DNA from 3 places in the Shewanella sp. SG44-2 genome. Region 1 is predicted to be linked to each of the others. Evidence: predicted binding sites of a transcription regulator. Region 1 holds the regulator's gene; each other region holds the start of a gene.
The links. The regulator sigma-54, encoded in region 1, starts transcription at its own class of promoters, with help from an activator protein. The targets are predictions, from matches to a motif close to GTTGGCACGNNNNTNGNNT.

Region 2: a site for sigma-54 is predicted at 2,077-2,095, ahead of H5181_RS14895 (PAS domain-containing sensor histidine kinase). Genes of this name have one in related genera too.
Region 3: a site for sigma-54 is predicted at 1,815-1,833, ahead of fliE (flagellar hook-basal body complex protein FliE). Genes of this name have one in related genera too.

Annotation. Positions count from the first base shown of each region.
Region 1 is NZ_JACJEU010000026.1:38,829-42,117, forward strand. It holds gene lptA (lipopolysaccharide transport periplasmic protein LptA) at 1-91, shown strand, start outside; gene lptB (LPS export ABC transporter ATP-binding protein) at 88-819, shown strand; gene H5181_RS16315 (RNA polymerase factor sigma-54) at 962-2,446, shown strand; gene hpf (ribosome hibernation promoting factor) at 2,472-2,759, shown strand; gene ptsN (PTS IIA-like nitrogen regulatory protein PtsN) at 2,762-3,205, shown strand; gene rapZ (RNase adapter RapZ) at 3,202-3,289, shown strand, end outside.
Region 2 is NZ_JACJEU010000021.1:72,247-75,535, reverse strand. It holds gene H5181_RS14900 (sigma-54 dependent transcriptional regulator) at 333-1,763, shown strand; gene H5181_RS14895 (PAS domain-containing sensor histidine kinase) at 2,133-3,289, shown strand, end outside.
Region 3 is NZ_JACJEU010000021.1:68,836-72,124, forward strand. It holds gene fliF (flagellar basal-body MS-ring/collar protein FliF) at 1-1,345, opposite strand, end outside; gene fliE (flagellar hook-basal body complex protein FliE) at 1,418-1,759, opposite strand; gene H5181_RS14890 (sigma-54 dependent transcriptional regulator) at 2,009-3,289, opposite strand, start outside.

The DNA.
Region 1 (3,289 bases):
CACCATCATTCAACCAGAGAATTTCCAAGACGAGTCGGCGCCAAAGCAAAAGCTCCCTGAAATCCCTGTTAACAAGCAGATCAAACCATGACCCAAATTACCTTAACCGCTGAAAATCTAGCAAAAAGCTATAAAGCTCGTCAGGTTGTTAAAGATGTGAGCTTAACGGTTAAAACCGGCCAAATTGTCGGTCTTTTAGGCCCTAATGGTGCAGGTAAAACAACCACCTTTTATATGGTTGTCGGCTTAGTAAAAAGCGATAAAGGTCGGATATTAATTGACGATGACGACCTTACTGCCGATCCAATGCATTTGCGCGCCCGCAAAGGTATAGGTTACTTACCACAAGAAGCCAGTATTTTCCGCAAGCTTACCGTTTACGACAACATAATGGCCGTACTGCAAACTCGCAAAGAGCTCAGTACAGACCAACGTATTGAGCAACTTGAGCATCTACTCGAAGAATTCCACATTACTCACATACGCGACAGCCAAGGCATGTCGTTATCGGGTGGCGAACGTCGTCGAGTTGAAATTGCGCGCGCTTTAGCTGCTAATCCAAAATTTATTTTGCTTGATGAGCCTTTTGCTGGTGTTGATCCTATTTCGGTCATCGACATTAAAAAAATCATCCAACAACTTAAAAATCGCGGTTTAGGGGTATTAATTACCGACCATAACGTACGTGAAACGCTAGACGTTTGTGAGCGGGCCTATATCGTTAGCCAGGGTAATTTAATCGCCGAAGGCACACCTGATGAGATATTAAGTAATCAACAAGTTCGTGCTGTGTACTTAGGTGAACAATTCAAGCTATAGTTACTTTACTGGCCTTTAGTCTAGCTAACTCATTTCATTGAACGATACCTAAACAACGTTAAATGTCATTGATGTATATGGCAATCCATTACAGTTTCGAGATTGTCATTTTTATTGAAAATCATCTAGGGATAAGCGGTAAATGAAAGCGTCACTCCAACTTAAAATGGGTCAACACTTAACCATGACCCCACAATTGCAGCAAGCCATTCGCTTACTGCAATTATCGTCATTGGAGCTACAGCAGGAAATCCAACAAGCATTAGATTCAAATCCATTACTTGAAATAGAAGATGAGTTTTCTGAAGCAAAAGACTCCTTAAAGGAAAATCGCGACCAAGCGGATACCGACTTTAGTGACAACAGCATTGTTAATGTCGAAAAAGACACTTCCACTGTCGACATTGCAGAATCCATGACCAAAGAAACCATGGATGATTTAGCCATGGATACCACATGGGACGAAGTGTACACAGCCTCACCAATGTCAGGTTCAGGCAGTGCGAGCATGCGCGATGACGACATGCCCTTTCAAGGTGAAACGACCGAAGGTTTGTACGAACATTTAGAATGGCAAAAAAATCTTACCCCATTTTCAGACACTGATCTCGCCATTGCCACCGCCATTATTGATGCCATAGATGAACGCGGTTATTTAACCCAAAGTACCGAAGATATTCTTGAAGCCATGGGTGATGAAAATGTGGAACTTGATGAAGTTGAAGCGGTATTAAAACGCGTTCAACACTTTGACCCTGTTGGTGTTGCTGCACGTGATTTAAGTGAATGTCTATTTATTCAATTAGCACAATTCTCTAACGACACACCACATATCGATAATGCTCGTTTGTTAATTAAAGGCTATTTAGATTTAATTGCTGGCCGTGATTTCAGATTATTGATGCGTAAAACAAAACTAAAAGAAAATGAATTACGTGACGCAATCACTCTAATTCAGACACTCAATCCTCGTCCTGGTTTATTAATTACCCCAATGGATGATGAATACGTTATTCCCGATGTCACTGTATTAAAGAAAAATGGCCGCTGGGTTGTAGAGTTAAACCCAGACAACATGCCTAAAATTGGTGTTAATCAGCAATACGCGGCCATGGCTAGAGGCAGTAAAAACCCGTCGGATAGTCAATTTATTCGAGGCCATCTGCAAGAGGCTAAATGGTTTATTAAAAGTATTGAAAGTCGCAACGATACTTTACTTAAAGTGGCAAATTGCATTGTACAATTTCAGCAAGGCTTTTTTGAATATGGCGAAGAAGCCATGAAGCCTATGGTGCTCAATGATATTGCGGAAGCAGTAGAGATGCACGAATCGACCATTTCACGAGTCACCACACAAAAATATATGCACACCCCACGAGGGTTGTTTGAACTAAAATACTTCTTCTCTAGCCATGTCAGTACTGACGATGGCGGGGAATGCTCATCTACAGCCATTCGTGCTTTTATCAAAAAGCTGGTTGCCGCAGAAAACCAGAAAAAACCACTGAGCGACAGTAAAATGGCTCAGCTTCTGGCAGAACAGGGCATAAACGTTGCGCGTCGTACGATTGCAAAATACCGTGAAGCAATGATGATCCCGCCCTCAAACCAACGTAAGAGTTTATAACCTACTAGGCAATGGAGGATTTTTTATGCAAATAAGTCTGACTGGACATCATGTCGAAATCACAGAATCTTTACGTGAATACGTCCAAGGTAAATTTTCAAAGCTTGAACGGCACTTCGATCAGATCCATAATGTACACGTTGTGCTCAATGTAGAAAAATTACAACAAAAAGCAGAAGCTAAAATCAACGTTAATGGCGCAGAGATTTTTGCAATGTCAGAAAATACTGATATGTATGCTGCAATAGACGCCCTGATCGATAAACTCGACCGTCAGGTAATTAAACACAAAGAGAAGAATACAAAACACTAACGATGGAACTTTGTACCATTCTGCAGCCGGAATGCACTACCTGTGCCACACCGGGCAGTAAGAAAAAAGTACTGGAACTCATCAGCAATTTAGTCGCTGCCCAGTACCCAACCCTGTCTTCGCAAGAGGTTTTTGAAAGCCTGTTAGCGAGAGAGAAAATGGGTAGCACAGGTATAGGAAATGGCATTGCGATACCTCATGGTCGATTAACGACCATCGATCACCCTATCGCGATATTTATTAAATGTGAAGAAGCCATTGCCTTTGATGCAATAGATAAGCAGCCCGTGGATCTTTTATTTGCTTTGTTAGTACCTGCCGACCAGTGCCAACAACATTTAGGCACGTTATCAAGCATGGCCCAAAAGTTAAGCGATAAGCAAATATTGAAACAGCTTCGCAAAACTCACGACGCAACAGAACTTTATCAGGTTATTACTGCATGAAACTTGTCATAGTATCGGGACGTTCAGGCTCAGGAAAATCCGTTGCCCTGAGAGTATTAGAAGACCTAGGATATTATTGTGTTG
Region 2 (3,289 bases), on a different contig from region 1:
TTCATATCAAACTTGTCATTTGTTTTGCTAACAAGGCGCAGTCTCTTATTACTAGCGGCGCCAATAGCTAGCCTATTGCAAGTCAATGCAACACAGTTAGCGAGACAAAGGGCTGTTTGATAACCATTTATTATCCCTAGCTGAGGTTATTTACCATTGAGTTCGTTTTTCTTCACTGTATTTAGCGGATTAACGATCCTGTTTTAGGAATAATGCTAGAATAATGGCTGTGCTGTTAGTTTTTATGACGGCAATGTACTTAGGTTTATGTGGCGATATGCGGCATAATCATCCCGAATCAATACCTATAACAAGAGCTTTTGGCCTTCTGAATGATGCAAATAGAACAAAAAATTTTAATTGTCGGTACCCCATCAGAGCGCGTGACTCGTTTGTGCTGCATTTTCGAATTCCTAGGCGAGCAGTGCGAAATTGTCTCTAATGAATCTTTTTTAGCCCTGATCGAGCAATCTCGGTATCGCGCTGTTGTCATTGTTGATGAAAACATTAGCGTCGAGAGTATCAAAAACATAGCTGCTATAGTGCCTTGGCAACCAATGTTGTTATTAGGCGATACCGATATCAATTTATCCAACATGCTCGGAACAATTGAAGAGCCGATAAATTACCCGCAATTGACTGAACTGCTGCATTTTTGCCAAGTTTTTGGCCAAGCCAAGCGAGAACACACTTTAACCAGTGGCAACCAAACCAAACTATTCCGAAGCTTAGTCGGGCGCAGTGAAGGCATTGCTAAAGTCCGCCATTTGATTAACCAAGTATCAAGCTCTGATGCGACAGTATTAGTATTGGGTCAATCTGGGACCGGTAAAGAAGTTGTAGCGCGTAATATTCATTATTTATCTGAACGACGTGATGGACCGTTTATTCCGGTTAATTGTGGCGCTATACCTGCTGAATTACTTGAAAGTGAATTGTTTGGCCATGAAAAAGGCTCTTTCACTGGGGCGATATCATCTCGTAAAGGCCGTTTTGAATTGGCAGAAGGTGGCACGCTATTTTTAGATGAAATTGGCGATATGCCGCTGCAAATGCAAGTTAAGTTGTTACGTGTGTTGCAAGAAAAGGTATTTGAACGTGTTGGTGGCAGCAAAACAATTGCTACCGATGTGCGTATCGTTGCCGCAACGCATCGCGATCTTGAAACCATGATTGTAGATAACTCATTTCGAGAAGATTTATATTATCGACTCAATGTGTTCCCAATTGAGATGCCAGGATTAAGTGAGCGTCGTGACGATGTGCCGCTACTATTGCACGAATTAGTTAGCCGAGTATTTAATGAAGGCCGCGGTAAGGTTCGTTTCACTCAACGTGCGATTGAATCGTTAAAAGAACACCCTTGGTCTGGTAATGTGCGAGAGTTATCAAACTTAGTTGAACGTTTAACCATCTTATTCCCTGGTGGATTAGTCGACGTTAATGATTTACCGCATAAGTACCGTTATATAGAGGTACCTGAATATTGCGTTGAAATCAGTGAAGAACAATTAGAGCGCGATGCTTTAGCTTCAATATTCAGTGATGAAGAGCCTGTAGAAATACCAGAAACGCGTTTCCCTAGTGAATTGCCGCCAGAAGGGGTTAATTTAAAAGATTTACTCGCTGAATTAGAAATTGACATGATCCGTCAAGCACTTGAGCAGCAAGATAGTGTTGTAGCAAGAGCTGCTGAAATGTTGGGTATTCGTCGTACAACATTAGTCGAAAAAATGCGTAAATATGGTTTGAGTAAAGACTAGACCATTATCTGAATTTTGGATTTTATAAAAACACACCTTCAGGTGTGTTTTTTCGTTTTATCAGTAACTAAAAACTAATGATTTCATGTTTCTAGTGCTTGAGATAATAGCTCGGCACAGCAAATATTTTTAACTTGAGAAGTAATATATTGTTACTGCTAGATAGTATTGCGATTAAGTCGTTTTATTGCATGCTGGCCGAATATTGGTTTTGCAAGATGTGGTAAGGCCAATGAACTAAACTCATAGGTATGTTGTTTTATCATTGGCTTAAAACACGGTCTGCCGATGCTTCTATTACTATAAGAAATTGCTTGGCACAGTAAATGCATTCAGCTAGTCAAATGTTATTTTTTTGACGGAGCGACCATGTATTTAGCACGAGCGTTAACACATACAGATCATTCAGACTATGAGTTACCTGCGTCAGCTTCGTCTATCACTACAACTGATACAGAGGCGGAATCGCCAGCTATTGGGATTAATTCAGTTCAGCAGCGTAATGTGAACTTAGCTGCCAACATAGCAACTAACTTAGCCACTAATTCTGCCACTCCCGTTATCAGTACTTATTCTAGTAAGGCCGCCAATATGTCAAATCAAATGGCGCATATTCTTCAAGCCATGCCATCTGGTGTGGTGATCCTTGATGGTGACGGTGTGGTTACGTTAGCCAATCCAGTTGCAACCGAACTATTAGGACGACCTCTGCAGGGGGCTCGTTGGTTTGATATTATTCATCGCGCTTTTGCCCCACAAGATGATGACGGCCATGAAGTGTCGCTTAAAAATGGTCGACGAGTAAAATTGGCTATTACGCCATTAGCGCCTGAACCTGGGCAGTTGATTGTGTTAACCGATCTCACTGAAACGCGTTTATTGCAGAAAAACTTGTCTCATTTACAACGTTTATCGGCATTAGGCAAAATGGTGGCGACATTAGCACATCAGGTGCGCACCCCATTGTCTGCAGCTTTGCTGTATGCCTCTAATCTTGCTAGTCCTAAATTATCTGATTCTGCTAGGTCTAAGTTTCAATCTAAATTGGTCGACCGGCTTAATGAGCTTGAACGTCAAGTTAATGACATGTTGTTAATGGCAAGAGGGCGTCAGGATGGGATGGCAGAATCAGTCTCAATGGATGAAATCATTAGCCAAGTAATGGCCAGTTGCGAACCGATAGCAGATAAAAAACACTGCCAGCTTGTTGTGGAAGATACTTCACATTCATTGATGCTTGCCAATGCGAATGCTCTCAGTTCTGCGGTGAATAATCTAGTGATGAATAGCCTTGAAGCAGGCGCAACAAAAATAAAAGTCAGTGCCAGCGAAACACCAGATGGGCTATTGTTAGATGTCATCGACAATGGCAAAGGGCTCGAGCCGTCAATGCAACAACAAATTCTTGAACCCTTTTTTACCACTAAAAGCCAAGGTACTGGTTTGGGCTTAGCGGTTGTGCAGTCGGTCGTGCGCAACCATGGTGGACAAATTCAGTTATCGTGCAAGCCGGGTATGGGTTGCCA
Region 3 (3,289 bases), on a different contig from region 1:
CACGCCAAAACCAAGGCTCCTCCCACATATCTGGCTCAGGTAACGCTTCAATTAACTGATCCATAAACGGAACGGTTACCACTTCCAGCGCATCACCACGCTGAGTACTAAAACCTACCGCGCCTTCTAATAAACGACGAATATTAGTTAACTCTTGTTCTGTTCTCGGTACCCGAGCAACCACACCATTTTCATCTACTTGGCCGGGTTTAAAGTTAATCGCAACTGACACGCTTACACGACGAACCACCCCAATTTGTTGACGAGTATGGCTGATGGTAGTGTCTAATTCATAATTACGCGTGGCTTCTTTTGAAGAGTCACCAGACATGGTTGAAGCTGTCGCTTCACCTGCCACTTGCGGAATATCAGATTCCATTGGTGGTTGATTACTTAGCGCACCAGGAATACCGCCAGAGTTTTGACCAGACGAATTTCTCTCAATGATCATTTCACTACGAATCGCCGGCAAATCAGGTGAGAAACGCTTTGCAGTTTGCTCTACTGCGGTAAAGTTCATATTCACATCGACTTGAGAAGTAAAATTCTCAGGGCCTAAAATTGGCATCAAGATTGACTCGATTTTCTTACGGTATTCAGCCTCTTGCTGTTGTACGAGCTCTTGCTCACGACGTGCTCTAGAGGACGCACCATCTTGACTACCTGAATTGAGTAAGCGCCCATTTGAATCAGTTACCGTCACACGAGCAGGTTCAAGCCCTTGAACTGCTGAGCCTACGATATCAACAATGGCATCAATCTCTTCTTGGCCCAAACCACCACGACGTACATTGACTACTACTGTGGCACTGGGTTTAGATGCATTACGGGCAAAAACATTTTCTTTAGGTAACGCTAATATCACTTTCGCACGACTAATGCTTTTTAACTCTTCAATGGCTCTGGCTAGGTTTTGTTCTTGGCTTTGTTTTAAGCGCGCTTGTTCCATACGCTGACTGACACCAAAACCACTATCTTGGTTTAAGTAATCATTTGCTTGAGTACTACTTTGAACACCTGCACGGCTGAGCAGTAATTTCACTTCTTGATATTTGTCTTCAGGCACTTTTACCACGTCGACGTTTATTTGATAATCGATTTGGTTTTTATCAAGCACATCTAAGACTAGGATCATCTCAGCTGTTTCCATTTTCCCAAGCGGGCGATAATCAGGCTCTTGGGCCCACATCATCACAAAAACAGCCAAAGCAAGGCATATCGCTAGTGCCAGAATCATGATGATTTGACGCATCATATCTGCACCACCAACGCCGCCGCCAAGAAGTCCTGACTTGTTCTCTTGTTGGACACCGCCATCGGCTGTTGAATCCGAACCTACCATAATGTCTGTGCTCACAATGCGTACCTGCTATATCTGATGTTGTTATGTTATTTAGTGCTCAAAAACAGTCTGCGACTAAACAGGCATACTCATAATTTCTTTATAAGCATCGACAAGCTTATTACGTACTTGCACTGTGGCCTCAAAGGCAACCCCAGCTTTCTCACGCGCAATAACGGTATCAGACAAGGTCACGGTGGTGTCGCCCATGTCTAATCGAGTCGCTAAATTTGCCGATGATTGTTGTAGCTCATTGACGCTTCCCACAGCTTGAGACAGTAACTGACTAAAATCAGCACCGGTGGTGTTATTCACTTGCTGGGTAAGGTTGGGACGAATAGATGAACCAATAGAAGGGGCTATTTCGCCGCGAAGCGATTGCATTTCTTGCATTAATGGATTTGCGCTAATCTGCATGATGTAACTCCCTTTCGTCGACTTTTTGACGACAACAATAACTGATAAGGAGTTAAAGCAATTTAGGTGCCAGTATTACAATTTGTAGATAATTAGTAGATAACAGGGGAAATAACATAAGCAAAAGTAACCTCTCCATTAACTGAAACTGGTTACCTTTTGCGTATTCACGTAGGTTAACAATAAAAAACAGACTTGATTAGACTATTAAATCATAACGTTAACTAACGATTGTTGACGGCATTTACGTTAAGCAGGTAATTGAATGCCCATATCACGCATTTTGGCCATTTTATAGCGTAGCGTACGGGCGCTTATACCAAGTTTTTCAGCGACCATTTTCCGACTGCCCTGACATTGATTTAGAGTTTCTAAAATAATGACATGTTCCTGGGCTTTTAGTTCGTCACCTAAACCATCAACTTCGGCTGACTTATCCGCATCAACATATTCTGTTGAAACCAAATTCACATCGGCAGAATCTAAAATAATGTCATTGACACCAATATCATCATTAACCCGTAATATTAGCGCTCGTTGAATAACATTATCTAACTCGCGCACGTTACCAGGCCATCGATGAGTCAATAAACGCCGAGTGGCAGCATCATCAAGCTTAGGCACAGAAGCCATATTAAATGCTTTAGCATGTTTAATCAGCAAATGCCGTGCAAGCGGTAATATATCAGCAGGACGCTGATGCAGCGCTGGCCACGTTAACGGAAACACATTAATTCGGTAGTATAAATCTTCCCTAAACTCACCAGAGGTCGCCATCGCTTTTAAATCTCTGTTTGAAGTTGCCAACACTCGCACATCAAGTTTAATGGTTTTACGGCCACCTAAACGCTCTACTTCGCGCTCTTGTAATACCCTGAGCAATTTAGCTTGTAAGCCAAGTTCCATCTCAGATATTTCATCAAGTAATATCGTGCCGCCTTGGGCTTGTTCAAACTTGCCTGGGCAGGCTTGATAAGCGCCAGTAAATGCACCTTTCTCGTAACCAAATAAAGTGGCTTCTAACATGTTTTCAGGGATTGCAGCGCAGTTAATCGCAATAAATGGTTGGTCATGGCGTTGACTATGTTGGTGAATATAGCGCGCTAACACTTCTTTACCTGAGCCACTAGGACCCATAATCATTACCGATGCATCAGATACTGCTACCCGCTGAGCCAGCGACAACAGCGCTAGACTTTTCTCATCTGCGACCACGGGTTTATCATGATTTTGTTTTAAAGGTAAATAGCGTGACACCTGATTCAATAACACTTCAGGCGCAAACGGTTTAGCAAGATAATCCACCGCGCCTAATTTCATCGCACTCACGGCACTGTTAATAGTGGCATAAGCGGTCATTAACAATACTGGCAATTTAGGTTGGTTTTGTTGTAAATAGCTTAACAAGCCCATGCCACCAATACCGTCCATTTGTACATCGCTAATCACCAAATCAAATTGGTTGGCTTTTAGGGCCAAAATGGCCTCTTCAGCGCTACCTACATCGACACAGTCATAATGGGCAAGCAT